3 regions of the Pantoea sp. X-Soil-TKNS-1280 genome follow, and region 3 is predicted to be linked to each of the others. Evidence: predicted binding sites of a transcription regulator. Region 3 holds the regulator's gene; each other region holds the start of a gene.
What was found. The regulator Fur, encoded in region 3, represses iron uptake genes when iron is present. The targets are predictions, from matches to a motif close to ATAATAATGAGAACNACTATCAA.

Region 1: entS (enterobactin transporter EntS) is a predicted target of Fur. The motif match lies at 8,513-8,535, and genes of this name have one in related genera.
Region 2: exbB (tol-pal system-associated acyl-CoA thioesterase) is a predicted target of Fur. The motif match lies at 8,509-8,531, and genes of this name have one in related genera.

What each region holds. Positions count from the first base shown of each region.
Region 1 covers NZ_AP035962.1:604,111-614,500, reverse strand. Annotated here, with positions in the region: gene fes (enterochelin esterase) at 192-1,409, shown strand; gene AC6I8X_RS02755 (MbtH family protein) at 1,426-1,647, shown strand; gene AC6I8X_RS02750 (enterobactin synthase subunit F) at 1,640-5,557, shown strand; gene AC6I8X_RS02745 (ATP-binding cassette domain-containing protein) at 5,590-6,384, opposite strand; gene fepG (iron-enterobactin ABC transporter permease) at 6,381-7,316, opposite strand; gene fepD (Fe(3+)-siderophore ABC transporter permease) at 7,349-8,305, opposite strand; gene entS (enterobactin transporter EntS) at 8,612-9,862, shown strand; gene fepB (Fe2+-enterobactin ABC transporter substrate-binding protein) at 9,857-10,390, opposite strand, start outside.
Region 2 covers NZ_AP035962.1:3,686,150-3,696,539, reverse strand. Annotated here, with positions in the region: gene ftsP (cell division protein FtsP) at 1-1,327, shown strand, start outside; gene dkgA (2,5-didehydrogluconate reductase DkgA) at 1,381-2,205, opposite strand; gene AC6I8X_RS17050 (AraC family transcriptional regulator) at 2,410-3,336, shown strand; gene AC6I8X_RS17045 (DedA family protein) at 3,331-3,993, opposite strand; gene metC (cystathionine beta-lyase) at 4,099-5,289, opposite strand; gene AC6I8X_RS17035 (TRAP transporter large permease) at 5,430-6,716, opposite strand; gene AC6I8X_RS17030 (TRAP transporter small permease) at 6,732-7,238, opposite strand; gene AC6I8X_RS17025 (TRAP transporter substrate-binding protein) at 7,287-8,264, opposite strand; gene exbB (tol-pal system-associated acyl-CoA thioesterase) at 8,618-9,340, shown strand; gene exbD (TonB system transport protein ExbD) at 9,346-9,768, shown strand; gene AC6I8X_RS17010 (MFS transporter) at 10,011-10,390, shown strand, end outside.
Region 3 covers NZ_AP035962.1:1,247,611-1,258,000, forward strand. Annotated here, with positions in the region: gene nagC (DNA-binding transcriptional regulator NagC) at 1-773, opposite strand, end outside; gene nagA (N-acetylglucosamine-6-phosphate deacetylase) at 781-1,929, opposite strand; gene nagB (glucosamine-6-phosphate deaminase) at 1,990-2,790, opposite strand; gene nagE (N-acetylglucosamine-specific PTS transporter subunit IIBC) at 3,125-5,164, shown strand; gene glnS (glutamine--tRNA ligase) at 5,316-6,983, shown strand; gene AC6I8X_RS05830 (hypothetical protein) at 7,220-7,615, shown strand; gene fur (ferric iron uptake transcriptional regulator) at 7,674-8,120, opposite strand; gene fldA (flavodoxin FldA) at 8,475-9,005, opposite strand; gene ybfE (LexA regulated protein) at 9,128-9,403, opposite strand; gene ybfF (esterase) at 9,572-10,336, opposite strand.

The DNA of each region.
Region 1 (10,390 bases), 640 kb from region 3:
ATCGTCGCCCTGTCCCAAACCTGGCAGTGCCATCCGTCGCGCATCCCTTCCTTTATGAGAAAGGTGACAGGCGGAACGAGCGTGCTCATTTATGAGCGGAAACACCCTATTGCAAATGCAAATAATTATCAATAGTATTATCTGTAACCTTTGTGAAAAGATCCTTGAGTAAACGGCGACTGGCAGCACCTATGACCTGGCTAAACGAGATAACCGGCAGTGAAGCCTGGTGGCAGGAGCAGCAACGTAAAGGCATCCCGTATGTCGAGGGAGAGGTGGATGGCGCATGTCAGGTCACTTTCTTCTGGCGCGATCCGCAGGGCAATGAAACGCAGTCGCGCACACAGCGAGTGTGGATCAACATCACCGGCGTGACCGATCACCACCAACACCGCCCCCCACAATCTTTGATACGTGTCGCCAATACCGATGTCTGGTACTGGCAGACCCTCCTGCCAGCCAACTGGCGTGGCAGTTACTGCCTGATGCCCGATAAACAAGCGACCGATTTCGCCGGGGATGCCGACATGTATGCCCTGCGCAACTGGTGGCGCGATAAATTCCCGACTGCCCAGGCCGATCCGCTCAATACCCTGCGTGGCTGGTCTGGTGGGCGTGGCATGGGCGTTTCTCCCCTGCATCTGCCACAGGCCCCTAATCAACAGGTATGGCGCGCCATTGATGAAGGCCGAGCCCCTGAAATCGCCTTACAGCAATATCGCTGGGACAGCACCTTACTGGGCAACAGCCGTTCCGTCTGGCTGTACTGCACCGGCGCGGCTGAACCCCGGCAGCGACCACTGGCCATTTTGCTTGATGGGCAGTTCTGGGCGCACAGCATGCCGATTGCCGGTCCGATGCAACAACTCACCGATCAGGGCACGCTGCCTGCGGCGGTGTATCTGTTTATCGACATCATCGACCGCGAACATCGCAGCCGCGAGCTGCCGTGTAATGCCCGGTTCTGGCAAGCCTTACAGGAAGAGTTGCTCCCTCAGGTGGCACAGTGGGCACCTTATCGGCAGAACGCTGACAGCACCGTGGTGGCCGGGCAAAGTTTCGGCGGACTCGCCTCGGTATTCGCCGCATTGCACTGGCCACAGCAGTTTGGCAATGCCATCAGTCTGTCCGGCTCCTTCTGGTGGCCGGAGCGCGGTAATGCGCACGGCTGGCTGATCCAGCAGCTGGAGCAGGGTCTGGCACCGCGTCAGCCACTGCGTTTCTGGCTGGAAGCAGGCAAACGTGAAGGGCTGATTTTGCAGGCTAATCAGCAATTGCAGCAGTTGTTGCAGGCGGCCGGTTATCAGGTGGATTACCAGCCGGTGGAAGGTGGACACGATGCGCTGTGCTGGCGTGGTGGTCTGCTGGATGGCCTGCAAGCGCTGTGGCGCAATCCGACCCCGCATTAAACAAGCAGGAGCCGACATGGAACATCGCAATCCCTTTGACGATCCGCAGCAGGATTGTCTGGTGCTGTGCAATCCGCAGCAACAATACAGTTTATGGCCCGCGTTCAGCGCCCTTCCCTCTGGCTGGCAAACGGTGTTTGGCCCACAGCCGCAACCCGCCTGCCTGAACTGGCTGGAACAGAACTGGCAGGATATCCGGCCGCTGACGCAGGACACCAACCGGAGCGACAATGTCTGAATCCCTGATGAACCGACACCTCACCGAACAGCAAACCCTGCCGCTGGTGGCGGCCCAGCCCGGCATCTGGATTGCCGATCAGCTGTCCCGCCATCACAACGCCTATGCGGTCGCGCACTTTATTGAATTGCAGGGTGATATCGATAGCGCCCTGCTGTGCAAAGCGATTATTGCGGGTATGCAGGAAGCAGATACGCTAAACATGGCATTTGGCGAGGTAGACGGTGAGGCACTGCAATGGCCGCAGGCGCAGAACTTTAGCCAGCCGCAGCTCATCGATTTGCGTGCAGAAGCCGACCCCGCCGCCAAAGCCCGCGCCCTGATGCGCGCCGATATGAACGGCGATTTGCGCGTGCTGAGCGGCGCACCGCTGTATCATCATTGCCTGTTCCGGCTGGGTGAGCAGCACTGGTTCTGGTATCAGCGTTATCACCATCTGGTGGTGGATGGGTTCAGTTTTACCGCCCTGACGCGCCGCATTGCCAATCTTTACAGCGCCTGGGCACAACAGCAGTCGCCGGAACCCACGCCCTTTATTCCCTTTAGCGAGGTGGTGGAAGAGTATCAGCGCTATCAGCAATCCACTTCCTTCACGCGTGACAGCCAGTTCTGGCGCGAAAAAGGTGCCAGCCTGCCTGCACCCGCCTCACTGTCGCCCCAGCCGCTGGCAGGACAAAGCGCCAGTACCGATTTGCTGCGTCACAGCCTGACGCTGGATCGCGCCACCTTCCAGCAGCTGGTGAGCCAGCATCCTCAGCATAGCGCCGCCGATCTTGCCTTCGCGCTGGTGGGGCTATGGCTGGCCCGCCTGAGCGGGCAAAACGATTTCTCCGCGGGTTTTATCTTTATGCGCCGTATCGGTTCGGCTGCGCTGTGCGCCACGGGTCCGGTGATTAACGTGCTACCGATGGCGATCCACTACGATCCGGCACAACCGCTGGCTACGCTGGCGAATCAGTTGGCCGGTGAAGTGAAAAAGATGCGCCGCCACCAGCGCTACGATGCCGAACAGGTGATGCGCGATCTCGGGCGTCTCGGTGATGGCGATCCGCTTTATGGCCCGGTGATCAACCTGAAGATGTTTGACTACCAGCTGGATTTCGCCGGTGTTGAAGGGATTACCCATCAGCTGGCATCCGGCCCGGTACGCGATCTGGAAATTGCCATCTACATCAGCGAACAGGGTGAACTGACGCTGGAGCTGCTGGCGAATGCAGCACGCTACAATCTGCCCACCCTGCAACGCCATAGCCGTCGTTTCGCCTTATTACTGGCGCAACTGGCGGCAGATCCGCAGCGCCCGTGCGGTGAGCTGGATCTGCTGACGGCTGAGGAACATCGCCAGCTGACTGATATCAATCACACCGCGCATCCGCTCCCGGCGGAAACGCTGGCATCGCTGCTGGCCCGGCAGGCCGCGCGCACCCCGGATGCCCCGGCACTGGCCGATGCGCAGCATCAGCTGAGCTATCGCCAGATGCAGCAGCAGGTCTTTGCGCTGGCGCAGCAGTTAAGTGCCGCTGGCGTACAACGTGGTGACATCGTGGCGGTGGCTTTGCCGCGTTCAGTGCAGCTCTCGCTGGCGCTACAGGCGATTGTTACACTGGGTGCCGCTTATCTGCCACTCGATACCGGTTATCCCGATGACCGTCTGCAATTGATGCTGGAAGACGCGGCACCCAAAACCCTGATGACCTCGGCCTCGCTCTCTGCGCGTTTTGCGGCCATTGCGCCGGTCAGCCAGTTGCATTTCGATACGCTCTCTCCGGAGCTGAATGCCCCTGCTCCCATCAGCGCGCCACAACCGCAGGACGGGGCTTATATCATCTATACCTCGGGTTCTACCGGGCGTCCCAAAGGGGTACTGGTCGGCCATGAAGCCATCGTCAACCGTCTGCTGTGGATGCAGGATCACTACCCGCTGCAAGCTGATGATGTGGTGCTTCAGAAAACCCCGAGCAGCTTTGACGTTTCGGTGTGGGAATTCTTCTGGCCGCTGCTGGTCGGCGCGCAGCTGGTGATGGCTCCGCCGGAAGCTCATCGCGATCCGGAAGCGCTGCAACAGTTGTTCGCACAACATAAGGTGACCACCACCCACTTTGTCCCCTCCATGCTCGCGGCCTTTGTGGCGGCCTTGCAGGACGATGCAGCTATCAGCAGCTGCGCCAGCCTGCGCCGCGTCTTCTGTAGCGGCGAAGCACTGCCGACCGACCTGTCACGCGAGTGGGAGCAGCTGACCCGGGTGCCGCTGCACAATTTATATGGCCCGACGGAAGCAGCGGTGGATGTCAGCTGGTATCCGGCATTTGGCGAAGCGCTGGCGGCGGTTGAAGGTGCCAGTGTGCCCATCGGCTATCCGGTGTGGAACACCGGTCTGCGTATTCTTGATACCCGCCTGCAACCGGTGCCGCCGGGTGTGGCAGGTGATCTCTATCTGACCGGTATTCAGCTGGCGCATGGCTATCTGGGACGTCCTGACCTCACTGCCAGCCGTTTTGTCGCCGATCCGGCGGGCAACGGGGAACGGATGTACCGCACCGGCGATGTCGCGCGCTGGCTGGACAATGGTGCAGTGGAATATCTTGGCCGCAGCGACGATCAGCTGAAAATTCGTGGTCAGCGCATCGAACTCAATGAAATCGATCATGTGCTGTGCGCGCAGCCTGGCATTGAGCAGGCTGTCACGCACGCAGTGGTGCTGGGTGGCGCTGCGGCGCAGGGCGATGCCCGCCAGCTGGTAGGTTATGTGATTGCCGATCATACGGTCGATGGCGAAGCGCTACGCCATGCGCTGGCGCAGCAATTGCCTGCCCATATGGTGCCGGTGTCGATTGTACAGCTGGAAGTCTTCCCACTCAGCAGCAATGGCAAGCTGGATCGCAAAGCCTTACCGCTGCCGCAGGCCGCCATGTGCAGCGCCGGACGCGCGCCTCATCCAGGGCTGGAAAGCCAGCTGGCAGCGGCATTTTGTCAGTTGCTGGCGTGCGACAGTATCAGCGCGCAGGATGATTTCTTTGCCCTTGGCGGCCATTCGCTGCTGGCGATGCGTCTTGCTGCACAGCTGCGTCGGGAGCTGCAACAGCCGGTATCCGTGGGTCAGATCATGGTTGCTTCCACCGTCGAAAAACTGGCTGCACTGCTGAGTGATGAACAATCTCACCAACAGGCCGGTTTTGAAGCGGTGCTGCCGCTGCGTCAGGGTAATGGACCCACGCTGTTCTGCTTCCACCCGGCCTCCGGTTTTGCCTGGCAGTTCAGCATCCTGCAACGCTATCTGGATCCACTCTGGTCGCTGATGGGTATTCAGTCACCGGATACCGATAGCCCGCTGAATCAAAGTGCGCGTCTGGATGAGGTTTGTGACGCCCATCTGCGTACCCTGCGCGAAGTGCAGCCGCACGGCCCTTATTACTTCATTGGCTATTCGCTGGGCGGCACCCTGGCGCAGGGTATTGCCGCACGGCTGACAGCTGCCGGAGAAGAGGTGGCGTTCCTTGGCCTGCTCGATACCTGGCCACCGGAGACGCAGAACTGGGATGAAAAACGCGGCGAGAACGTATTGGACCCGGCGGTGCTGGAAGAAGTGAACCGTGAGCGTGAGCAGTTTATTGCTGCGCAACGTCATCAGGCGGGTGAAGAGATGCAGGCGATGTTCGATACCATCGAAGCCAACTACGCCAGCTCGGTTCGCCTGCTGGCGACCGCCCGCAGCGCCCGCTTTACCGGACGCGCAACGCTGTTTCTTGCTGAGCAAACGCAGCAACCAGGGCAGGACGCGCGACGCGCCTGGGCACCGTATGTCGGTGAACTGGCGGTGTGGCCGATGGATTGTGCCCACGTTGATATCATTTCACCGCAGATGTTCGAGCAGATTGGCCCGTTGTTGCAACAGCTGCTGAGCGAACACTAATCCAGAATGTCGTGGCGCGATTTATCGCGCCACTATCGTCGTCCCAGCGGCACGATCATCGGCGTATGCGCCACCGGATCTTCCACAATCACGCAGCGCAAGCCATACACCTGCTCAATCAGCGCCGGGGTGACAATCTCTGCCGGTTTCCCTTCGGCAATAATCCGCCCATGACGCATCGCAATCAGGTGCGTGGCATAACGACAGGCATGATTCAGGTCATGCAGCACCACCACCAGCGAACGTCCATGCTGCTGATTAAGATCCTGCATCAACTCCAGCAGCTCAATTTGATGGGTGATGTCCAGCCAGGTGGTGGGTTCATCCAGCAGCAATAACGGCGTCTGCTGTGCCAGCACCATCGCAATCCACACCCGCTGACGCTGCCCGCCGGAGAGCGTATCCACCTGCAGCTCGGCCAGATCAGCCACGCCGGTCGCCAGCATCGCCTGCTGCACCGCCGCTTCATCTTCGGCACGCCAGCGGCCAAACAGCTGCTGATGCGGATAACGCCCGCGCGCCACCAGCTCAGTCACGCTGATCCCCGCCGGTGCGTTGGAACTTTGCGGCAGCAGGCCGAGACGGCGCGCCACTTCTTTCGTCGGATAACGATTGATGGCTTCACCATCGAGAAAAACCTGGCCTTTCAGGGGAGAATTGAGGCGGCTCAGGGTGCGCAGCAGGGTTGATTTGCCACAGGCATTGGGGCCAATAATCACCGTCAGCTCCCCTTCCGGGATCGCCACCGACAAATTTTCCGCCACCACTTTTTTGTCGTAGCCCAGTGTCAGCCCTTCGCCATAGAGACGTGAAGGAATTTCGGTCATTGGCGTCGCGCCTCCCGCACCAGTAAAGCAATCAGATAAAGTCCACCGAGGCTGACGGTAATCACGCCAACCGGCAATTGATAAGGCAGGAACAGATGCTGTGCGGCAAAATCTGCAGCGATCAATAGCAACGCACCACACAGCGCGGTCAGCGGCATGCCGCCGCCGAGACGACGGGCTATCTGCGGTGCCAGCAAGGCGATAAACGAAATCGGTCCGACCAGCGCGGTCGAGGCTGCGGTCAGCACCACACCAAGCAACATTAACCACAGGCGGCTGCGCTCCACCGGTACGCCAAGCGCACAGGCGGTGTCATCACCCATCTCCAGCAAACGCATCCGGCGTGCCAGCAGTGCCACCAGCAGCAGACTCAGCAATAACACGGCAATCACCGGCGGTGTCTTCGCCCAGGTGATGCCGTTGAGCGACCCGGCACTCCATAAACCGGCGCTGACCGCAGACTCGAGCGACGCGCTGATAATCAGCCAGCTGTTGAGCGCCATCAGTAAGGCACGCACGCTGATGCCGACAATAATCAAACGAAAGGTTTCTACGCCATTGCGCCAGGCAAACAGATACACCAGCGCTGCGGTGATAATGCCGCCCAGCAGCGCGGCAAGGGTTATCGCCGACGCATTTTGATTAAACAGCACCAGCGCGACCAGCACACCGCTATAGGCACCGGTGTTAAAACCCAGAATGTCCGGGCTGCCGAGCGGGTTACGCAGCAGCGACTGAAAAATCGCGCCACTGATACCGAGCGCCGCGCCAATCAGCAACGCCATCAGCACGCGCGGCAAGCGCCATTCCAGCAGAATCAGTTTCACATTGCTGGCGCCTTCGCCCCGCAACACCTGCCAGACCTGTTCACCGCTGATCGGCAGTGTGCCACGAGTCAGCGCCAGAAAAGCCAGCAGTCCGCATCCCAGCATCAGCCAGAGCGAATTCATCAGTGCGCGCCGCGTCATACCGCACCTCGCCCTAATTTGCGTCGTACCAGCACGATCAACATTGGCGCGCCGAGCATCGCGGTGACGATGGACACCCGCAGCTCACCAGGCACCAGCAGGCGACCGATAATATCTGCGGCTAATAACAGGATCGGCGTCAGCAGCGCAGTGGCGGGTAGCAACCAACGATGATCATTGCCCACCAGCCAGCGTGCCAGATGCGGCGTCATTAAACCGAGAAAAGCGATCGGCCCGACCGCTGCCGTTGCCGCGCCGCACAGCAGCGCTATCGCCAGCAGCCCAAGCAGTTGGGTACGCGCCACGCGGGTTCCCAACGCCGTCGCCATATCGCCCCCCATGCTCAGGCTGTTAAGCGCCTGCGACAGGCAAAAAGCCACCACGCTGCCCACCAGCACCGCCGGAAACAGGGTACGCAAAATGGTGAAATTGCGGATATCCAGCGAACCGCTGTGCCAGAAACGCAGATGATCGTAGATGTCAGGATTGAGCAGCGAAATCCCCGAGGTTAACCCTTCCAGCACCGCCCCCAGTGCCACCCCCGCCAGAGTCAGACGCACCGGGTTCACGCGTCCGCCACCTATCGCGCCGGTCATCGCCACCAGCAGCGAAGCCAGCAGCGCGCCGCCAAAGGCAAAACCGAGCCATGCGACCGGTGAATCAGCACCAAACAGCGCAATGCCCAGCACCACAGCAAAACCAGCCCCGGCGTTCACCCCCAGAATCCCCGGATCGGCCAGCGGGTTGCGCGTCAGGCTTTGCATCAACGCACCCGCCAGCCCCAGCGCAACGCCTGCCAGCAATCCGGCCAGCGTACGTGGCAGACGTGCATCGCGCACAATCACGCAATCCGCATCAGAACAGGTTGAGATAAGCGAATGATAAACATCGGAAAAAGAAATAGATTTTGCTCCCAGCATCAAACTGAGAGCAATAAGAAGCACCAGCAGCATCCCTGATCCTGCGAGTGCACGAGTCTGGTACATAGCGTTATGAACCTTCAACTTATACCCTTCATCCTTCAAACTGTAGGTGCGTTGGCTGCGCTCGCTCACCCCGGTCACTTACTTCAGTAAGCTCCCGAGGATTCACTCGTTTGCCGCCTTCCTACAGCTCGAATGATTTAGGTATATCAACGTCGTCGCGTGCGTAGCGTAAATATGATAATGATATTTGTTATCGTTATTACTCGTATTTGTCTATGTTATCATGACTCGCCTCACGGAAGATGAGGAAAATTGGTGCAAAAAGGCAAAGAAATGAACAAACCCTCCCACTTTATTGATCTCTCCCTGCTTAAATCCCACCCGGCGTTTCGCGCGGTGTTTATCGCCCGTTTTATCTCGATTGTCGCCCTCGGCATGCTGGCGGTGGCGGTACCGGTACAAATTCAGCAAATGACGGCGTCATCCTGGCTGGTCGGTCTGGGGGTGACCGTGGCGGCCTGCGGCATGTTTATCGGTTTGCTGACCGGGGGCGTGCTGGCCGACCGTTATGAGCGTAAGAAGCTGATTTTATTCGCCCGTTCTACCTGTGGCCTTGGCTTTGTCGGGCTGGCGATTAACGCTGCATTACCACAACCCTCACTGATGGCGGTGTATCTGCTGGGATTGTGGGATGGCTTCTTTGGTGCGATTGGCGTGACCGCGCTGCTGGCCGCGACGCCAGCGCTGGTCGGGCGCGAAAACCTGATGCAGGCCGGTGCCCTGACCATGCTGACCGTACGCTTCGGCTCGATTCTCTCCCCGGCGATTGCCGGTATGGTGATTGCCAGCGGCGGTGTGGTGTGGAACTTCGCGCTGGCAGCGGCGGGCACACTGCTGACCGTGCTGACTCTGCTCAAACTCCCGCCATTGCCGCTACCGCCGCAGCCGCGTGAGAACCCATTGAAATCACTCGCCGTTGGTGTGCAGTTCCTGTTTAGCACGCCGCTGGTGGGAATGGCGGCGCTGATCGGCGCGCTGGTGACGCTGGCCAGTGCCATCCGCGTGCTGTACCCGGCCCTGGCACCGCATTGGGAGGTCAGCGCTGATCGGCTGGGATTGATGTTTGCCGCGGTGCCACTCGGCGCGGCAGTAGGGGCATTAACCAGTGGCCGCCTGGCGCATGCCAGCCGTCCGGGGCTGCTGATTCTCAGCAGCGCGATTGCCGCTTTCGTTGCGCTGGGGCTGTTTGGCCTGATGCCATCATTCCCCCTCGCCCTGCTGTGTCTGGTGGCTTTTGGCTACTTCAGTTCGATTACCAGCCTGGTGCAGTACACCATGATCCAGGCGTTAACGCCGGATGTACTCCTTGGTCGTATCAACAGTCTGTGGACGGCACAGAATGTCACCGGCGATGCGCTGGGCGCGGCAATGATTGGCGCGATGGGGTCATGGCTGCTGCCACCGCAGGCCGCAACGATGTTTGGCTTCGCGGCGGCGGTGCTGGGTGTGCTGATGTGGTTTTTGATGGGGCGCTTACGCCATTATCAACCGCCAGCGGTCACGCTGGCGGAAGACGCATCATGATTTAACGAACAATTTTTCCAGACGCGCCAGCAAATTGCTGGCGCTGTAGTAATCAAGGCGGAAGGTATCCGCCCCCAACGCATACACCTGCTTATGCGTGACCGCCTCGTTTTGTGCCAGGAATGGATTGCTCAGTACCGATTGCGCGGTTTTATCATCGGCAGCAAATAGCAGAAAGCTGTGGCCAGTCAGGCCGCTGGCGACGGTTTCACCCGATAGCTGAATAATATCTTTGCGCTGCCCCATGCTGTGACTCTGCTGAATATTGGCCGGGGGCATCGCCAGCGTGAAACCGAGTTGCTGCAACAATTTGCCCTGGGCTGATTCTGCCGTCCACAGATTCACAGCACGCCCGTCGCCGTTCCATACCATGGCAGAAACTGGCTGCGGTGGCAGCGTGATGGCTTTTTTCAGTGCCGCTTCACGATCGTCAAAAGCCTTAATGCGCTGTGTCGCCTGCACTTCGTGGCCAGTGGCATCGCCAAGCAACGTCACTAAATCCTGCCAGCTTTTATCGTCGTAATTGAT
Region 2 (10,390 bases), 1.9 Mb from region 3:
TACGCCGCTTCCCGTACCGCCGTTGATTGAATCACGCCGCGGCCAACCGCTATTTCTTACGCTCCAGCGCAGCCACTGGTCATTCAGCGGCAACAGCAACAAAGTGCCGGTGTGGGGCATTAACGGCTTGTACCTTGGCCCGACCGTGCGTGTCTACAGCGGCGACGATGTGAAGCTGATTTACAGCAATCGGCTGAATGAACCCGTCGCCATGACCGTCAGCGGTTTGCAGGTGCCGGGCGCGCTGATGGGGGGCGCACCGCGATTGATGTCAGCCGGTGTAGACTGGGCACCGGTATTGCCGATTCGTCAGGGTGCGGCGACCTTGTGGTATCACGCCAATACGCCCAATCGTATGGCACCCCATGTCTATAATGGCCTGGCGGGGATGTGGTTGATTGAAGATGACGTCAGTAAGGCACTGCCGCTACCGAAACACTATGGCGTGGATGATTTCCCGCTGGTGATTCAGGACAAGCGTCTCGATAACTTTGCTACACCGGTCTATGACCCGCCGCAGGATGGCGGCTTCCTTGGTGATACGTTGCTGGTTAATGGCGTGCAGAACCCGTATGTGGATGTTTCGCGTGGCTGGGTCCGCCTGCGTCTGCTGAATGCCTCTAACTCACGTCGCTACGATCTGGCTTTCTCTGATAATCGCCCCTTTACGGTGATCGCCAGCGATCAGGGCTTTTTACCGGCCCCGGTTGCGGTACAGCGTTTGTCGCTGGCACCGGGCGAGCGGCGCGAAGTGCTGGTGGATATGTCGCAGGGGGATGAAGTGTCGATCACCGCGGGTACTGCTGCGGGATTGATGGATCGACTGCGCGGCCTGTTTGAGCCGTCATCGATCCTTGCCAATACGCTGGTGCTGTCGCTGCGCCCAACCGGTTTGCTGCCGCTGGTCACGGACAATCTGCCGATGCGCTTGCTGGCGGATCAGATCCTCGATGGTGTGGCGGTACGCACCCGCGAATTCCGCATTGGCGACGGTATGCCGGGCATCAATGGTGCGATGTGGAATATGGGACGTATCGATACCACGGTACAGCAGGGCACTTTTGAACGCTGGATCCTGCATGCCGACCGCCCGCAGGCGCTGCATATTCAGGGCGTGATGTTCCTGATTAAAAGTGTCAACGGTGCACAGCCGATGGGTGAAGATCGCGGCTGGAAAGATACAGTATGGGTGGATGGGGATGTCGAGTTACTGGTGAGTTTCCCGCAGAGTTCGTCGGAGCATTTCCCGTTTGTTTATTACAGCCAGACGCTGGAACTGGCCGATCGCGGTACCGCAGGGCAGCTGCTGGTTAACCCAACTAACTGATATTCCTAAAATCTGTAACGGCGCGATTTATCGCGCCGTTACGTATACGGTTGTTAATTAAAACTCTCCGGGTCCGGTCCCAGTCGGTTGCCGATATCCAGCGCGGTAATATCGCTGATCTCGGTTTTTTCCAGCCGGAAATCAAACACCTTAATGTTTTCCTCAATGCGCGCCGGGGTCACTGACTTCGGAATCACCACCAGGCCACTGTCCAGGTGCCAGCGAATCACGATCTGCGCCGGGGTTTTGCCATATTTCTTCGCCAGCTGTTTGATCACTTCCTGATCAAACACCCCTTTACCACCCTGCGCCAGCGGGCTCCAGGATTCAGTCTGGATCTGATGCAGCGCGTTCCAGGCGTGCAGAGTGCGCTGCTGTAACATCGGATGCAGCTCAATCTGGTTCACCACCGGTGACACCCCGGTTTCATCCATCAGACGTTTCAGATGCGCCTCATTAAAATTACACACGCCGATGCTTTTGGTCAGACCCTGTTTCTGCAATTCAATCATCTGCTGCCAAGCGCCGACATACAGATCTTTTGCCGGGCAAGGCCAGTGCATCAGGTAGAGATCGACCTGATCCAGTTTGAGTTTTTCCAGGCTGGTTTCCAGTGCCTGCTGGGCGTTTTTCTGATCGTCATTCCACAGCTTGGTGGTGACAAAAATGCTGTCGCGCGCTACGTCGGTTTCCTGTAGCGCCTGGCCAATCGCTTCCTCATTCTTATAGGCGGCAGCGGTATCAATGGAGCGATAGCCGACCTCCAGCGCTTTTAATACCGCTTTGCGTGCATCTTCAATACTCGCCTGCCAGACACCCAGTCCGAGCTGCGGCATCATATTGCCGTCGTGCAGTTTAATCAGTGGTTGGTCTGCCATAGTTGCTCCTTATTTGTCGCAGTGACTCACCGGAAACACTGAGGTTAATTCTAGTCAACAAACCTTAGCGCCGGGATCATTGTGGCAATTCTGCGGCGCTTTTGTGCTGTCTGTTTCTGCTGGATTCTTGCCTGATTCTCCAGCTGGCTGGAGCTTTCGCCTGCGCTGCGGCAAACTGACCTTTTTGCTGCGAGAGAATCTGCCATGCCCCATGACACCCTTTGCCGCCAGCTGGCCCAGCAGGTCATTGCGTTGATGAAGCCTGGCAGCCAACCCTTGTGCCAGCTGGAAAACGTACGCTTAATCTATGCCGATGAACCGCTGCCGCGTACGCCCATGATGTATCAGCCCGGCATCGTCATCCTGTTCCAGGGGCGCAAAACCGGTTATCTCGGCAGTACGGTATTTCATTACGATGCCACCAAGTATCTGATGCTCACCGTGCCGTTGCCGGTGGAGTGTGAAACCGAGGCCACGCCGGAGGAGCCGCTGGCAGGGATCTGTCTCACCGTGGACAATGCCAGCCTGCAGGATCTGCTGATGGAGATTGGCGACGATGAAGATTTCCAGCCGCAGCCGCAAACCTCGGGCATCCATTCCGCCTTTCTCAGTGAAGAGATGTTATGTGCTGCCGAACGACTGCTGGATGTGCTGCGTAAGCCGCGTGACGCGCGCGTGCTGGGGCCGCAAATCGTGCGGGAAATCATCTACTACGTGCTGGTCGGGCCGTGCGGGGGCGCGCTGCTGTCGATGATCAGCCGCCAGACGCAGTTCAGTCAGATTGCCCGCGCGCTACGCCGTATCGAAGGTCATTTCAGTGAAAACCTCAGCGTGGAAACGCTGGCGGCGGAGGTGAACATGAGCGTATCGGCCTTTCATCACAACTTTAAAGCGGTGACGCAAACCTCGCCGTTACAGTATCTGAAACGTTTTCGCCTGCATCAGGCGCGTCTGATGATGCTTCAGGATGGCATGCGGGCCAGCGTCGCAGCGGTGCGCGTCGGTTATGAAAGCCCCTCACAGTTTTCCCGTGAGTTTAAACGTTATTTTGGCGTGACGCCGGGAGAGGAAGTAAGCCGCGTGCGTCAGACGATATTTGAATCACCCGCTGACGCCGCGCAGCTGTTATGACGCCTTCGGGCGTCTTTTTTTCCAGATCACCAGAATGCTGCCAGCCAGGCCAACAAACAGCAGCACCACGGGCAGCAGCATCAGCACCGCCATCACCTGGTCTTCATGGCGTTTGATGAAGGGGACCTGGCTGATGCCGTAGCCGAATGCCACCACGATGCATACCCACAGCAGCCCGCTCAGCCAGTTAAACAGCTGAAAACGACCATTCTGCAAACCAGAAATGCCCGCCATGGTGGGCAGCAGAGTACGGACAAATGCCAGGAAACGACCGACCAGCAGCGCCATCAGCCCGTGGCGATTAAACAGCTGCCAGGCTCGCTGATGATATTGTGCCGGTAAGTGCATCAGCCAGCTTTTCACCATTTTGGTATTGCCCAGCCAGCGCCCCTGCAAATAACTCAGCCAGCAGCCGAGACTGGCGGCGGTAGTCAGAATCACCATGGTAGGGACAAAGTCCATCACACCTTTGGCGACCATGGCACCGGCCAGCAGCAACAGGCTATCGCCCGGCAGAAAAGAGGCCGGTAACAAACCGTTTTCCAGAAACAGCGTCACAAACATCACGCCGTAGACAATCCACACGACATCCGGATTGGCCAGCGCGGCAAAATCCTGATGCCAGAGTGCGTGGACAATCTCATGTAAAACACCCATCTGCTATTCCATCAAGTCACAAGGATAGTATTTTAACGGCCCGCGTAGCAGCAAACGTTGATCTTTGCCACGCGAATCCGGCCTGTTGAGCTTCTGTTGAAGATTTTAGCGCTTCAGGCGGTCAAACCCGGCTTGCAGGTCTTCAATCAGGTCAGCAACGTGTTCCAGACCAATGTGCACCCGCACCAGTGTCCCGGTAAAATCGACGCCGCCTGCCGGGCGAATCGCCGCCAGTTCTTCCGGCTGATTCGCCAGAATCAGCGACTCATAGCCACCCCAGGAATATGCCATGCTGAAGTGGTGGAAACCGTCGAGATATCCCGCCAGCTGCTCGCTGCTCAATTTCTCATGCAGAATGAACGAGAACAGACCGCTGCTGCCGGTAAAATCGCGTTGCCAGAATTGATGGCCTTTGCACTGCGCCAGCGCTGGATGATTGACCCGCGCCACTTCCGGTCGTGCAGCCAGCCATTCCGCCACCTGCAATCCGCTTTCTTCATGCTGACGCAGGCGGGTGCCCAGCGTACGCAGACCACGGCTCGCCATATAAGCGGTATCGGCATCAACCATCTGTCCCATCAGGTAGGAATTTTCACGCAGCTGATCCCAGCAGCGCGCGTTGGCCACGGCGGTACCGATCATGGCATCGCTGTGGCCAATCAGATATTTGGTGCCTGCCTGAATAGAAATATCGACGCCATGCTCCAGAGCGTTAAACAACACCCCCGCCGCCCAGGTATTATCGAGCATAATGATGGCGTCAGGCGCTTTCGTGCGGACCGCAGCGACGATGGCCGGAATGTCCTGCACTTCCATAGTGATGGAGGCCGGTGACTCCAGAAACACCACGCGGGTATTCGGCTGCACCAGCGCGCTGATTTCGCTGCCGATGCAGTGATCGAAGAAGGTGGTGGTGACCTGGAGTTTGCTGAGGATTTTGGTACAAAAATCCTGGGTGGGTTCGTACACGGCACCGCTCATCAGCACATGATCGCCCGCCTCGACGAAAGACAGAATGGCGTTGGCAACCGCAGCGGCTCCACAGGGATAAAGCACGCAACCGGCACCGCCTTCCAGTTCCGTCATCGCGTCCTGCAGGGAGAAATGTGTCAGCGTGCCGCGACGGCCATAAAACAGCTCGCCTTTCGCCCGTCCGGCGGTGGCGCGTTTTTTATCAGCCACGGTGTCGAAAACCAGCGATGAGGCGCGCTGAATAACGCTGTTCACTGAGCCCTGAGTGTAACGTTTGCTGCGTCCCGCGCTTACCAGCGTGGTGTCTATTTTTTTCGTTGCCATCACTGCCTTTTCTGCCGCATTCCACAAAGGAACCACGTTACCACGAATCGCGCCTGCGCGTTGACCCTGATTGCGGAATATCAGACAGTCACCTTAGTTGATTCCGTAGCGGCGCGATTTATCGCGCCGCTACGACAGTGTTACATCACCCCCATCACATGCGGCAGCCACAGTGACAGCGCCGGAATATAGGTGATGAGCATTAGCACCAGAAACAATATGCAGTAGAACGGCAGCATCGCACCCACCACCTGTTCAATTTTCTGCTTACTCACCGCACTGGCGACAAACAACACCGTGCCTACCGGCGGGGTGATCAGCCCAATACCGAGGTTGGTCATCATGATCATGCCGAAATGGACCGGATCGACACCCAGAGAGGTTGCCACCGGTAACAGCACCGGCGTCAGGATCAGGATGATCGGGGCCATATCCATCAGCGTACCGATCACCAGCAGCAGCACGTTGATACACATCAGAATCACATACTTATTATCCGACAGGCTGGTAAAAGCCGCAGTAATGGCGGTGGGTAACTGCATAAAAGTCATCACCGCACCAAAACCGGCGGCGAAGGCGATCAGCACCATCACAATGGTGACGGTTTTGATGGTACGGAACAGCAGAATGTGCAGCTGGTTCCACTTAAAGTCACGGTAGATAAACATGGTGACAAAGAACGCCCACAAGCAGGCGATGGCGGCGGATTCTGACGCGGTAAAAATTCCGGAAAGGATACCACCCAGAATGATGACGATGGTAAACAGCCCCCAGAAGGCATCAAAGAAGATTTTCAGTGCCTGGCGAAATGGGATCGCTTCCCCTTTGGGATACCCACGTTTGCGTGCAAAACCGAGGCACATCACCATCAGACATGCACCGAGCAGCAGGCCAGGGAAAATACCGGCGACAAACAGCGATGAAATGGTCACCACACCGCCAGTGGCCAGCGAGTAGATCACCGAGTTATGACTGGGAGGCGTGAGCACTGCCTGTACCGAACCACTGGCGGTCACAGCGGCGGCGAAATCACGTGGATAACCCTTCTCTTCCATCTGCGGGATCATTACCGAACCTATCGAGGCGGTATCGGCCACCGATGAACCGGAAATCGCACCGAAAAAGGTGGAGGCGACAATATTTACCAGTGATAACCCGCCACGGATAAAGCCGACAAAGATGTAGGCAAAGTTCACCAGCCGTCGCGCAATGCCGCCCTCAGCCATAATCGCCCCGGCCAGAATAAAAAACGGGATAGTGAGTAACGAAAATTTGTTGATGCCGTTGGTGATCTGAATCACCACTGCTTCCAGCGGCAGGTCGATCCACCAGGCACCGATAAAGGCGCTAAACCCGACGGCGAAGGCCACGGGAAAGCCGACCAACAGCAACAGGATCAGACTGCCAATCAGAATGAATGCGTCCATCGCGATGCTCCGAAGTTAGTGTGTGCCGCCAAGGGTGACGATTGGGCGCTGGCTCTGGTCACCGTTCAGCAGGCGTTCCAGGGCAAACAGCAGGGTAAAAGCGGTGCCGATGGGGATCGGTAAATACATCTCGCCGTAGGTGACATTGGGCAGCGAGGCCAGCGGCTGAATCCACATCGCTTCGCACAGGTTGTAGCTGGCGCGCAACAGAATCAGACACAGGGCAATCAGCAGCAGATTGCACAGCAGCAGCGCCCGCTTTTGCCCGGCTGGCGACAGACGATCGGTCACCATCGACACGCAAATATGGGTACCTGCACGCAGCCCCACCGGTGCGCCAATAAAGGTGAATATGATCATGCAGATAATCGCCACCGGCTCCGGCCACGAAAGCGCGCTGTTCAGCACATAGCGCGCAAAGATGCCAATCGGAATCACCGTGACCATAATCATCAGCGCCGCCGCGGCAACCCACATGCACAGCAGGTACAACCCATCCATCCAACGGGAATATGCGTTCATTGTTCGCATCCTGAGTGAAACGCCACGCGGCTGCATGGCGCAAAAGGGTTATTTCACTTCGGCGATCTGGGTCATCAGATCCTGATATTTGCCGCCAAACTGATCGCGCACCGGCTGGGTAGCTTTGACGAAGTAGTCACGATCGATCTGCTGGAAGGTCACGCCGCCGGCTTTCATCTTCTCGAGCGATTGCTGGGTATAGGTTGCCCACAGCTGACGTTCTTCATCCTGGGCTTCTTTACCCAGCTTCTTCAGCAGCGCCTGATCGTCGGCGGAGAGACGATCCCAGGCTGTTTTGGAAAACAGGATCATTTCCGGCTGAATAAAGTGGCCGGTCAGGGTGTAGTACTTCGCCACTGGCAAATAGTTGTGGGCGACAAAGGTCGGTGGATTGTTCTCCGTGCCATCAACCACGCCGGTTTGCATCGCACTGAACACCTCGCTCACCCCCATTGCCACTGGGTTGGCCCCCATCGCTTTCAGTGTGGCGAGAGAAATGGCGCTGTTTTGCACGCGAATCTTCATGCCCTGCAAATCTTCAGGTTTGGCGAGAGGTTTTTTGGTGATCATGTTGCGCGTACCGGCGTCGGTCCAGCCGAGGAACACCATGCGGGTGTTAGGATCCTGATCGAATTTATTGACGATCTGCTCGCCCACGCTGCCATCCAGCACTTTGTGCATATGATCTTCATCACGGAAGATAAACGGCAGGGTGAGCACGCTGGTTTCGGGGGCGATGGTGGTGACTGGTGCCAGCGAGACGCGGATCATATCGATCGCCCCCAATTGCACCTGTTGCAAGGTTTGATCTTCATCACCCAGCACACCACCGGCATAGACTTTGATCTCCAGACGCCCATCGGTGGCCTGTTTCAGTTTCTCCCCCATATGCTCCAGCGCGACCACGGTGGGATAACCTGCGGGTTGCACTTCCGCCACTTTGAGCACTTTGGCATGGGCGTTACAGGCCAGCAGGGCGAACATGGAGGACAATGAAACGGCGAGTAGTCGTTTTTTCAGCGTCATTTTTTACTCCAGCATTGAGGTATTGAAATCGTGCGGTGAAGACACCGCAAATGGGCAGGGCTGGCTCAGAATAGTGAAAAACAGCTGGCGAAAAACCGGTCAGATGTTGATTGAATGAATTGCATCACATTTTGAAACGATGTTTTAATAATTTTACATGTTGCATCACATTTATAAAACCAGCACATAACCGGACACACATTCATCACAAACTGTGGAGAAAAAGCGCACCTTTCGTTTGTAAATAGTAATGAGAACTACTATCAATTCGACCCGGTAATTTGTTATGATCCGCGCTCGATCGTGAACTGTGCAATTGAAGTTGGAGACGCAGCGTGGTAGCCAGTGATTTGATGCAGACGGATCTCTCCGTTTGGGGCATGTATCATCATGCCGATATCGTGGTAAAGGTGGTAATGATTGGCCTGTTACTGGCCTCCGTGGTGACCTGGGCACTTTTCTTCGGCAAGTTTGCCGAGCTGAGTTCAGCGAAACGTCGTCTGAAGCGTGAACACATCGCATTGAGCGAAGCGCGTTCACTGGATGAGGCTTCACGTACTGCTGCCAGCTTTAAAGGCCATAGTCACAGCGCCGTGCTGCTGAATGATGCGCAGAACGAGCTGGAACTCTCAGCCGGTACTGAAGACACCGACGGCATTAAAGAACGTACCAGTTTCCGTCTTGAGCGCCGCGTCGGGGCCTTTAGTCGTCACGCGGGCCGTGGCAATGGTTTCCTCGCCACCATCGGTTCGGTTGCGCCGTTTATCGGCCTGTTCGGCACCGTCTGGGGTATCATGAACAGCTTCATCGGTATCGCCCAAACTCAAACCACTAACCTCGCCGTTGTTGCACCAGGTATCGCCGAAGCGTTGCTGGCTACCGCGATTGGTCTGGTGGCGGCTATCCCGGCTGTGGTCATCTACAACGTGTTTGCCCGTATGATTGCGGGTTACAAAGCCTCGCTGGGCGACGTCGCGGCACAGGTGCTGCTGTTGCAGAGCCGTGATTTAGACCTGGGAAAAGTGACTAACGAAGTGGCTCGTCCTTCTGCCGCACAGAAACTGCGCGTAGGGTAATTGCTATGGCGATGCGTTTAAACGACGACCTGGAAAGCGATGGCGAAATGCATGAAATCAACGTGACGCCGTTTATCGACGTGATGTTGGTTCTGCTGATCATCTTCATGGTGGCCGCACCGCTGGCAACGGTGGATGTGCGCGTTAACCTGCCTGCTTCCACCAGTGCGCCGCAGCCGCGTCCGGAAAAACCGGTCTATCTGTCGATTAAAGAAGATAATCAGGTCTATATCGGCAATGATCAGGTAACAAAAGAGACGCTGGTCAATGCGTTAACCGCGCAGACCGAAGGTAACAAAGACACCACTATCTTCTTCCAGGCAGATAAGTCGGTGAGTTATGAAACCCTGATGTCAGTAATGGATCAGCTGCGCGAGGCCGGATATCTGAAAATCGGCCTGATGGGTATGGAAACGGTGAAAAAGTAATTTCACCCAGGGTTATGAGGGCGTCCAGATGGACGCCCTTTTTGTTATGTGTCTTTGCTGAGGAAAACAGGAAATCACGAATCGATGCCATAAATGGGCAATTATTCTGTGGAACGGTTTTGTTAATACTTTGTTACTTATACCCCTGCTTTTGTAAAGTGCAATGGTGAAGGTGATCACATTCATCCGCTGACTACCACGCTACAAGGAAGTCTTACGCATGGAAGAAACCTGGAAAACCTATGAGCTCACCTTCGTCTTTACAAAAATCATCGCAGAGCGGTGCCAAAACCATCTTTAGCGTAACCAGCGGCAATTTCCTTGAAATGTATGATTTCATGGTCTTTGGTTACTACGCGACCGCCATTGCTAAAACCTTTTTCCCCGGTGACAACCCGTTTGCGTCGCTGATGCTGACGCTGATGACCTTTGGCGCGGGTTTTCTGATGCGTCCGCTGGGCGCGATCATCCTCGGTGCCTATATTGACCATCATGGCCGCCGTAAAGGGTTGCTGGTGACGCTCGGCATTATGGCGCTCGGTACCCTGACCATCGCTGTGGTGCCGGGTTACGCCACGCTGGGCGCGGCTGCGCCAATCTTGATTCTGCTGGGTCGCCTGCT
Region 3 (10,390 bases):
TGGCAGCGCTCACCGAGCGGATCCACCTGGATATGACCGATTTCACCTACGTTGCCATTGCTGCCGAGAAAAATGTGGCCGTTGGCGATGATGCCCGCACCGGTACCGCGATGCAGGCGCACCAGAATGGAGTCTGCACAGTCGCGACTTGCACCGAAGTAGTGCTCAGCGAGGGCCAGACTGCGGATATCATGGCCGACGAAACTGGTGACGTTGAAACGTTTTTGCAGGCTGGAAACCAGCGGCCAGTGGCTGACGGCAATATGCGGCATATAGCGAATAATGCCGTTAATCGGATCCACCAGTCCGGGCAAAATCACTGCAATGGCTATCAACTCATGAATTTTGCGCTGATGCGCTGCCATAAAGGCGCTAATGGCGTTAAATAGCGCATTCTCCAGCGTTTCCTGAGTACGTTCCGGCAGCGGATAATCTTCCTGCGCCAGTGATTTACCACTGAGATCAAATAATGTCAGCGTGGCATCGTTACGTCCGAGGCGCACGCCGATAGTATGAAAATGACGGGTTTCGGTAATGATGGAGATGGCGCGGCGTCCGCCGGTGGACGCTTGCTGGTCCACCTCTTTAATCAGGCCGCGCTCAATCAACTGGCGGGTAATTTTTGTGACACTGGCTGGCGCAAGCTGGCTGACTTCGGCGATTTGAATGCGCGAAATAGGCCCCTGTTGATCAATCAACCGGTAAACGGCTGCGCTGTTGAGTTGTTTGACAAGATCGACATTTCCTATTTGAGTCTGGCCGCCAGTGGTCATTCAATGCTTACTCGCTGAGGACGTTGTCTCCATTGACGAACGTCTTAATGATTTGATAATCGCGGGTAAAGACAGTCAGGTTGGCGACTTTTCCGGCTTCGACCGTACCCAACTGTTTCTCCACACCCATCGCCTTTGCCGGATAAAGTGTTGCCATGCGCAGTGCCTCATCCAGCGCAATGCCACAATGTTCCACGCAGTTCCGTACCGTTTCAATCATGGTAATCGCGGAACCACTTAAGGTGCCGTTTTCATCAACGCAAAGGCCATTGCGATAGTATATTGTTTTGCCTGCAAAAATAAATTTATCAATCGATGCACCTGCCGGGGCAGTGGCATCAGTGACCAGCACCAGCTTGTCACCTTTGATACGTTTCGCATTGCGCACATTAGCGTAGTGGACATGTAAACCATCTGCAATGATGCCGCAGTATACATCAGGCGAATCAAACAGCGCACCGATCAGGCCGGGTTCGCGACCAGCGAAAGTGGGCATCGCATTGTAAAGATGCGTCGCAAAACTGACGCCTGCGGCAAAACCGGTTTTGGCTTCTTCATAAGTGGCGTTGGAGTGGCCTGCGGAAACGATAATGCCTGCGTCACGTAATTTGCGGATCACTGCACTGCCGGCATTTTCCGGGGCCAGCGTCACTTTAGTAATCACATCGGCGTTGGCGCAAAGAAAATCCACCAGCTCAGGATCCGGCAGACGAATCAGTTGCGGATTGTGCGTGCCTTTCTTCACTTTATTCAGCCACGGACCTTCCAGGTGCAGGCCGAGCGCCTGATGCTGATGTTTTTCCTTGTAGGCGCGCATGGTGGTAATGGCGCGCTTCATCAATTCATCCGTGCTGGTGATAAGCGTTGGCAGGTAGCTGGTGCAGCCCGATTTCTCATTGGCGCGCTGCATGATTTCCAGCGTTTCAACGGTCAGTGCATCGATATCATCGTTAAATTGCACGCCGCCGCAGCCGTTGAGCTGCAAATCAATAAAACCGGGAGCGATAAACGCACCAGCAACATCCTGTTGTGGCAGGGTGGCATCCAGCGCATCGCGTGGACAGACACGTTCAATCAGGCCATCGGCAATCACTACCGCATGGTTGTCCAGAATTTCATGACCAGTAAAAATCCGGCCGTTTACTAATGCGTACATCGTTTCTCTCTCCCGGCTATACCCACTGCGTGATAGCAGCAGGTTTTTTACAACGTGCTCTTACACACCTTTCATATTTTCCGCTTCCATTTCGCGGAAATATTTCACGGTTTTCACTTTCAGTTCCATGGTGGCGGGTTCGTCACAGACCACCACGGATTTCGCATGCAGCTGCAGGCAACTGATGGTCCACATATGGTTAACGTTGCCTTCTACGGCGGCCTGCAATGCCTGCGCTTTGACATGACCGGTGACCAGAATCATCACTTCTTCCGCATCCAGCAGCGTACCCACGCCAACAGTCAGAGCGTATTTTGGCACCTGATCCACGTCACCGTTAAAGAAACGGGAATTGGCGAGGCGGGTTTCGTGTGTCAACGTTTTGATACGGGTACGGGATGCGAGCGAGGAGGCTGGTTCGTTAAAAGCAATATGACCATCATTGCCCACCCCACCCATAAACAGATGGATTTTGCCCAGGGCGCGGATCTTCTCTTCGTACTGACGACATTCTGCGTCAATATCTTCCGCATTGCCATTCAGAAGATTGATATTTTCCGGTTGAATATCAATGTGATCGAAAAAGTTACGATACATAAAACTATGGTAACTTTCCGGGTGTTCTTTTGGCAGACCAACGTATTCATCCATGTTGAAGGTGACAACATGTTTGAAGCTAACCTGGCCCGCTTTATGCATCTCGATCAGGTGCTTGTAAGCTTCCAGCGGTGTACCACCGGTTGGAAGACCTAGCACAAAGGGACGATCTGGGCCAGGATTAAACGCGTTAATGCGGTTAACGATATGGCGCGCGGCCCATTTACCCACCTGGGTAGGTGTGGCTAAAGGGATCAGTCTCATGTCTTCACCTCAGTTAAAGATTGGAAAAGTGGAGTCGCCGTTCTCTCTACAGATTGTTCTTAAGCGTAATCCGTTTAAGCTCAACCATGCAGGGAAAAGTGCGTCTTGATATTTTTCATCATAAAATAAGTTTGGGGTGCTGGCTAGTCGTACGGGTATTAAAACGTCATTTTTGGTGATAAAAATCACAGTTATCGTGGTTTTAATTTGCGAGGCGAATTAATTTATCTTTACACTGCGCCACGTGGTCAGTCGTGTCATCAAGGTACCGGATGCCGGGATAATAAAATCAACCCGCACCGGGAAAACGCCAGTCTCAAAGGGGGAGAATAAGGTGAGTGTTCTAGGATATCTGCAAAAGGTCGGCCGAGCGCTTATGGTGCCGGTAGCGACCCTGCCGGCAGCGGCAATTTTAATGGGGGTAGGGTATTGGATCGATCCAGACAGCTGGGGGGCGGGTAACGCTCTGGCTGCGCTGTTGATCAAATCTGGTGCCGCTATCATTGAACATATGTCCGTGCTGTTTGCCATCGGTGTGGCTTATGGCATGTCCAAAGATAAAGATGGTGCTGCGGCACTGACTGGCTTTGTGGGTTTCCTTGTGGTGACCACGCTGTGTTCGCCAGCTGCTGTCGCGATGATTCAAAAAATACCTGTCGATCAAGTGCCTGCTGCATTCGGCAAAATCGAAAACCAGTTTGTCGGTATTCTGGTGGGGATTATCTCGGCGGAAGTGTACAACCGCTTCAGCCATGTTGAGCTACCTAAGGCGCTGTCGTTCTTTAGCGGCCGTCGTCTGGTACCGATCCTTGTCTCCTTCCTGATGATCCTCGTTGCTTTCATCCTGATGTATATCTGGCCATTGGTGTTTAATGGTCTGGTGAGCTTTGGTGAGGAGATTCAGAAGCTGGGTTCCGTCGGCGCAGGTGTCTATGCCTTCTTTAACCGTCTGCTGATTCCGGTTGGCCTGCATCACGCGCTGAACTCGGTGTTCTGGTTCGATGTTGCCGGTATCAACGATATTCCTAAATTCCTTGGTGGCGCGCAGTCCATCGCCAATGGTACCGGTATTCCGGGTATCACTGGTCGTTACCAGGCTGGCTTCTTCCCGATCATGATGTTTGGTCTGCCGGGAGCAGCGCTGGCGATTTATCACTGCGCTCGTCCGGAAAACCGGGCCAAAGTCGGTGGTATCATGCTGGCAGCTGCCTTTGCTGCTTTTTTCACTGGTATCACCGAACCGCTGGAATTCTCCTTTATGTTCGTGGCACCGGTGCTGTATGTCATCCATGCGGTACTGACAGGTCTCTCGGTGTTTATCGCGGCCAGCATGCACTGGATTGCTGGTTTCGGCTTCAGCGCCGGGCTGGTGGATATGGTGCTGTCAACGCGTAACCCGCTGGCGGTGCATTGGTGGATGCTGATTCCACAAGGGCTGGTGTTCTTCGTCATCTACTACGTGGTGTTCCGCTTCACCATCCAGAAATTCAACCTGATGACGCCGGGTCGTGAACTGTCTGCTGATGATGAAACTGATGGCTATGACGTCAACGTTGATCACAGTGGCAGCAACGAAAGCCAGACCGAATCCCTTGCCCGTCGCTATATCGGTGCGGTAGGTGGTTCTGACAATCTGACCAATATCGATGCCTGTATCACCCGTCTGCGTCTGAACGTGAAAGATTCCTCGCAGGTTAATGACAGTGTGGCGAAACGTCTTGGCGCTTCTGGCGTGATTCGTCTGAACAAACAAAGCGTGCAGATCATTGTCGGTACTCAGGCTGAAAGCATTGCTACGGCAATGAAAACGGTGCTGACCAAAGGCCCGGTGGCCGCGGCAGCGACTGCCTCAGTGGCGGCGGCTCAGCCTGCTGCTTCTGCACAACCTCAGGCGGTGCTGAACAGCGAAAAACGCGTGGTAGCCACGCTGCTGGCTCCGGTCAGTGGTGAGGTGGTGGCACTGGATGCGGTGCCGGACGAAGCCTTCGCCAGCAAAGCGGTCGGCGATGGTCTGGCGATCAAACCCACCGGTAAAACCGTGGTGGCACCGATTGCCGGTACTATCGTGAAAATCTTCAACACCAACCATGCGTTCTGCCTCGAAACTGACAACGGCGTCGAGATTGTGGTGCATATGGGCCTTGATACCGTCGCGCTGGAAGGCAAAGGCTTCACGCGGCTGGTGGAAGAGGGGGCGACCGTTGCGGCGGGACAGCCGGTGCTGGAGATGGATCTGGATTTCCTCAACGCCCATGCGCGTTCGATGATAAGTCCGGTGGTGGTCAGCAACAGCGATGATTTCGCGGGCCTCAATCTGCTGGCGAGTGGTTCCGTCGTGGCAGGTGAAACCCGTTTGTACGAGGTTAAAGGCTAAGTCCTTGTGATGAACCCGTAAGGCAGGAAGCGATTCCTGCCTTTTTTGTTTTAAAACGGCCAACAAACGGTTGTTTCCCTCCTGCGCTTTGTGGATCATACTCCGTTACTTCGTAGTACAAATCACCCGTATTGTATTTGAGGATTTTGAGATGAGTGAGGCTGAAGCCCGCCCAACGAACTTTATTCGTCAGATTATCGACGAAGATTTGGCGAGCGGTAAGCACAACAGCGTGCATACCCGTTTCCCGCCTGAGCCCAATGGTTACCTGCATATTGGCCATGCGAAATCGATCTGTCTGAACTTTGGTATCGCACAAGATTACCAGGGTCAGTGCAATCTGCGCTTCGACGACACCAACCCGGTGAAAGAAGATATGGAATTCGTTGAATCCATCAAGCGCGACGTGCAATGGCTGGGCTTTGAATGGAGCGGAGACGTTTGTTACTCCTCAGACTATTTCGACCAGCTGTACAGCTACGCAGTGGAACTGATCAACAAAGGCCTCGCCTATGTTGATGAGCTGACACCAGAAGAAATCCGTGAATACCGTGGCACCCTGACTGCGCCGGGCAAAAACAGCCCATACCGTGATCGTACCCCGGCTGAAAACCTCGCGCTGTTTGAAAAAATGCGCGATGGCGGTTTCGAGGAAGGTAAGGCCTGTCTGCGTGCCAAAATCGATATGGCATCCAACTTTATCGTGATGCGCGATCCGGTGCTGTACCGTATTAAGTTTGCTGAACATCATCAGACCGGCAAAAAATGGTGCATCTATCCGATGTACGATTTCACCCACTGCATTTCCGATGCGCTGGAAGGTATCACCCATTCGCTTTGCACCCTGGAATTCCAGGATAACCGTCGTCTGTATGACTGGGTGCTGGACAACATCTCCATTCCGGTTCATCCGCGTCAGTATGAATTCTCGCGCCTGAATCTGGAATATGCCGTGATGTCGAAGCGCAAGCTGACGCAGCTGGTGAGCGAGAAGATCGTCGAAGGCTGGGATGATCCGCGTATGCTGACCGTTTCCGGTCTGCGCCGCCGTGGTTACAGCGCCGCCTCGATTCGTGAGTTCTGCCGCCGCATTGGCGTAACCAAGCAGGACAACATCGTGGAAATGGCGTCGCTGGAGTCATGCATTCGTGACGATCTCAACGAGAACGCACCGCGTGCGATGGCGGTCCTCGATCCGCTGAAAGTGGTGATTGAGAATCTGCCTGCGGGTCATGAAGAAATTATCACCATGCCAAACCATCCCAACAAACCGGAGATGGGTACGCGTGATGTGCCGTTCAGCCGCGAAGTGTGGATCGATCGTGCGGATTTCCGTGAAGAAGCCAATAAACAGTACAAACGTCTGGTGCTGGGCAAAGAAGTTCGTCTGCGTAATGCTTACGTGATCCGTGCAGAGCGCGTGGCGAAAGATGAAGAAGGCAATATCACCTGCATCTACTGTAGCTGTGACGTTGATACCCTGAGCAAAGATCCGGCTGATGGCCGCAAGGTGAAGGGTGTGATCCACTGGGTTTCCGCGATCCACGCGTTACCTGCGGAATTCCGTCTCTACGATCGTCTGTTCAGCGTGCCAAATCCGGGAGCGGCTGAGGATTTCCTCACCACCATTAACCCGAATTCACTGGAAATCAAACAGGGCTTTGTCGAGCCTGGACTGCGTGACGCCGATGCGCTGGCGCCGTATCAGTTTGAACGTGAAGGTTATTTCTGCGCGGACAGCGTTTACTCACAGCCCTCTAAGCTGGTGTTTAACCGCACTGTCGGTTTACGTGATACCTGGGCGAAAATCGGCGATTAATCCTTTTTGTCGTTATCACCATATCATCATGAAAGGGCGAGCAATCGCCCTTTTTTATTGGCTGTAATTTCGGGCTGGCAACCTTTTATGCTGTGGGGTGTGAAATGCGTTTGTTACCGGGATTTGCAACTAATCTGACTTTAGTAAAATTAATCCATTTGCGAGTGTGAAAAACTGTATTTCAGGTAGGCTATGCGCTCCCAGACGTTGCTCCGCGGGTTGAAAAAGGAAAAAAAATGACGAGTCTCGCTCAGGAAGCCAAACACAGCGTAGTGGTTTTACATCAGCTTATAGAACGTATTTTTAATCAGTCAGAGGGCACTGACGACAGCATTGAGTTGTTTCTCTCGCATTTTCACCCGGATTTCAAAATGGTGACCCCGCAGGGTAAACAGCTGGATTTAAATGCGATGGAGGTGTTGTTCCGCCAGTTGCGTGGTCAGCGGGAAGGGATGCGTATCGCGACCAGCGAACATGCCATCATTTCACAGCAAAGCCAGGAAGTGACCATTCAATATCGTGAGTTGCAGATGATGAACGGCAACAACCAGAGTCGTATTTCTCTGGCGGTGCTGGATTGCACCACCTCCATTCCGCGCTGGCGTTACCTGCAGGAAACGCTGGTTCTGTAATCTCAGGAATAAAAAAACCGGTGCCAGGCACCGGTTTTTTCATACTGCATAGCACATTTTATTGCTTATCGTGGAGCGTCTCGTCTTCGCGGCAGTCTCCCAGCGCACAGTGGCCGTACAGGTACAGGCTGTGGTTGGTGAGTTTGATACCGTGACGTGTTGCGATTTCACGTTGACGCGTCTCAATAGACTCATCACTGAACTCGATCACTTTGCCACAATCCAGGCAGATCAAGTGGTCATGATGATGCTGTTGCGTCAGTTCAAAGACGGATTTGCCACCTTCAAAGTTATGACGAGTCACGATACCCGCGTCATCAAACTGGTTAAGAACGCGATATACCGTTGCCAGACCAATCTCTTCGCCCATGTCGATCAGGCGTTTGTACAAATCTTCCGCACTGACGTGATGGCACTCGGGTTCCTGAAGCACTTCCAGAATTTTCAGTCTGGGTAGAGTGACTTTCAGGCCAGCCTTCTTCAATGCGGAGTTGTTGTCAGTCATGCGGATATTGTCCTGTTACTTTGCTAGTCACTTGCGGCGCAGGGCCTTGAATGTCGATCACGCGCATTCTCATTTGCGTCTCATTATAGAACTCAAGCAGTGAAATGAAAACCAAGGGCACGTCCTGAAATCACCAATGGCTGTAGGGAAAAATGTCGCTAACGCCGGCGGGGATCGTACAGGTCTTTGTTTCCATTTCACTCAGCCTCATTCTGATGCCAGAGGAATAAGCGGATGACCGTTACGGGTATTCTACAGATTTGCAGGTAAAAGTTAAAAAAACGTGGCTATTATTTTTATAGGAATTTCCGATTCTCAATGTGAGCCAGCGCCCACATTGAGTAGGAAAGGGGATCAGGCTTCGATAATGTCTTTCAGCTGCAGCTCATCGAAAATCTGTTTCACCCACTTATCAACACGTTCGTTGGTCAGTTCCGGCTGACGATCTTCATCGATAGCCAGACCAAGGAAGTGTTTGTCATCGGCCAGACCTTTGGACGCTTCGAAGTGGTAACCCTCGGTCGGCCAGTGACCGACAATCACCGCACCATTTGGCTCGATAATGTCACGGATGGTGCCCATCGCATCGCAGAAGTATTCTGCATAATCTTCCTGGTCACCACAGCCGAACAGCGCAACCAGTTTGCCATTGAAGTCGATCTCTTCCAGCGTCGGGAAGAAATCATCCCAATCACACTGTGCTTCGCCGTAGTACCAGGTCGGAATGCCCAGCAACAGAATATCGAATGCTTCGAGATCTTCTTTAGTGCTCTTGGCAATGTCATGCACTTCGGCCACGTCTTTACCCAGTTGTTTCTGGATCATTTTTGCAATGTTTTCAGTGTTGCCGGTATCGCTGCCGAAGAAAATGCCTACGATTGCCATGGGTTAAGTGACCTCTTAAATCCTGATATTGAATATGTGATGACAGCGAATGATAGCAGACCGGGCAAAGTGGCGGAACTTGTAAAGCCGTGACTTTTGTTCCTGCGTGCGGTCTGCGCCTGTTACGACAGTTTGAGCTGCGCCAGCAGCATTTGTTCAATTAATTCGCTGCGGCTGATGTTTTGTTGCTCAGCCAGGGTGTTGAGTGCATCAACGGCCTCGCTGCTCATTTTCAGCTCAACACGACGCAATCCTCGCACTTTATCGCGTTTCAGCTGATTGCGTTTGTTAATCCGCAACTGTTCGTCACGCGTCAGCGGACTGGTTTTGGGGCGACCGGGACGCCGCTCATCAGCGAAGAGATCGAGCGTGGTACGGTCAGTCTGTTCTTTTGCCATGATTTGTAAAACTGAGTGGGCGCGAACGGCGGAAAGGCGCTGCGCGATTTATACATTATCGGCCCGGCCACGGTGAAAAAATCATCCGTGGCAAATTTTTAGCGCGACATCATACTCCAGCGCCCCTGACTACGCCAACCTTAAACGGTTCGCGGCAAGCTTTTGCTTTTACAGTACAAAAAATCGGCGCGCTGCGCGCAAAACGGCTTCAGGTTTTTCGGCATGGACCCAGTGCCCGGCGCCGCTGATGACATGCGCATGTGCCTGGGGGAACTGGCGCAACAACGCATCACGGTGCTGATTATCCAGATAGGGTGAATCACCACCGCGGATAAACAGCGCCGGATGTGGCCATGCAGGTACCTCTTCCCAGCCGGAGATAGTGGTGTAGTTATCCCACAACACCGGCACATTGAAGCGCCATTCACCGTCCTGGAACGATTTCAGAATGAACTGAATCACGCCTTCTTCATCCAGCAGGGGGCGCATCACCTCAGCGGCTTCGCTGCGGCGTGTCACACCTGCTGCGCTTACGGCACGGATAGCGGCGAAAATTTCATCATGGCGACGCGTCTGATAATCGACCGGGGCGATATCGATCATCACCAGTTTTTCAATGCGGTGTGGTGCGATGGCGCTTAACGCCATGGCGATTTTACCGCCCATCGAATGACCAACGACGCTGACACGATCGATGCCCTGGGCATCCAGCGTTTCGACAATATCCTGCGCCATCGCCGAATAGTTCATGATTTCGCTGCGGCCGGAGAGGCCGTGATTACGCACATCAACCTGCAGGGTAGGGCAGGCATCGCGCAGGCCACGCGCCAGTACACCGAGGTTATCCAGGCTGCCAAACAGGCCATGAATTAACAGAATAGGGGTAGCTTCGGGGGCAGATTGTTCAGTTTGCAGACGGGCATTCAAAATCATGGCAAAGTTCTTACGGTTGTGAGCTTCGCTTAGGTTATCATGGATCCACCTGTC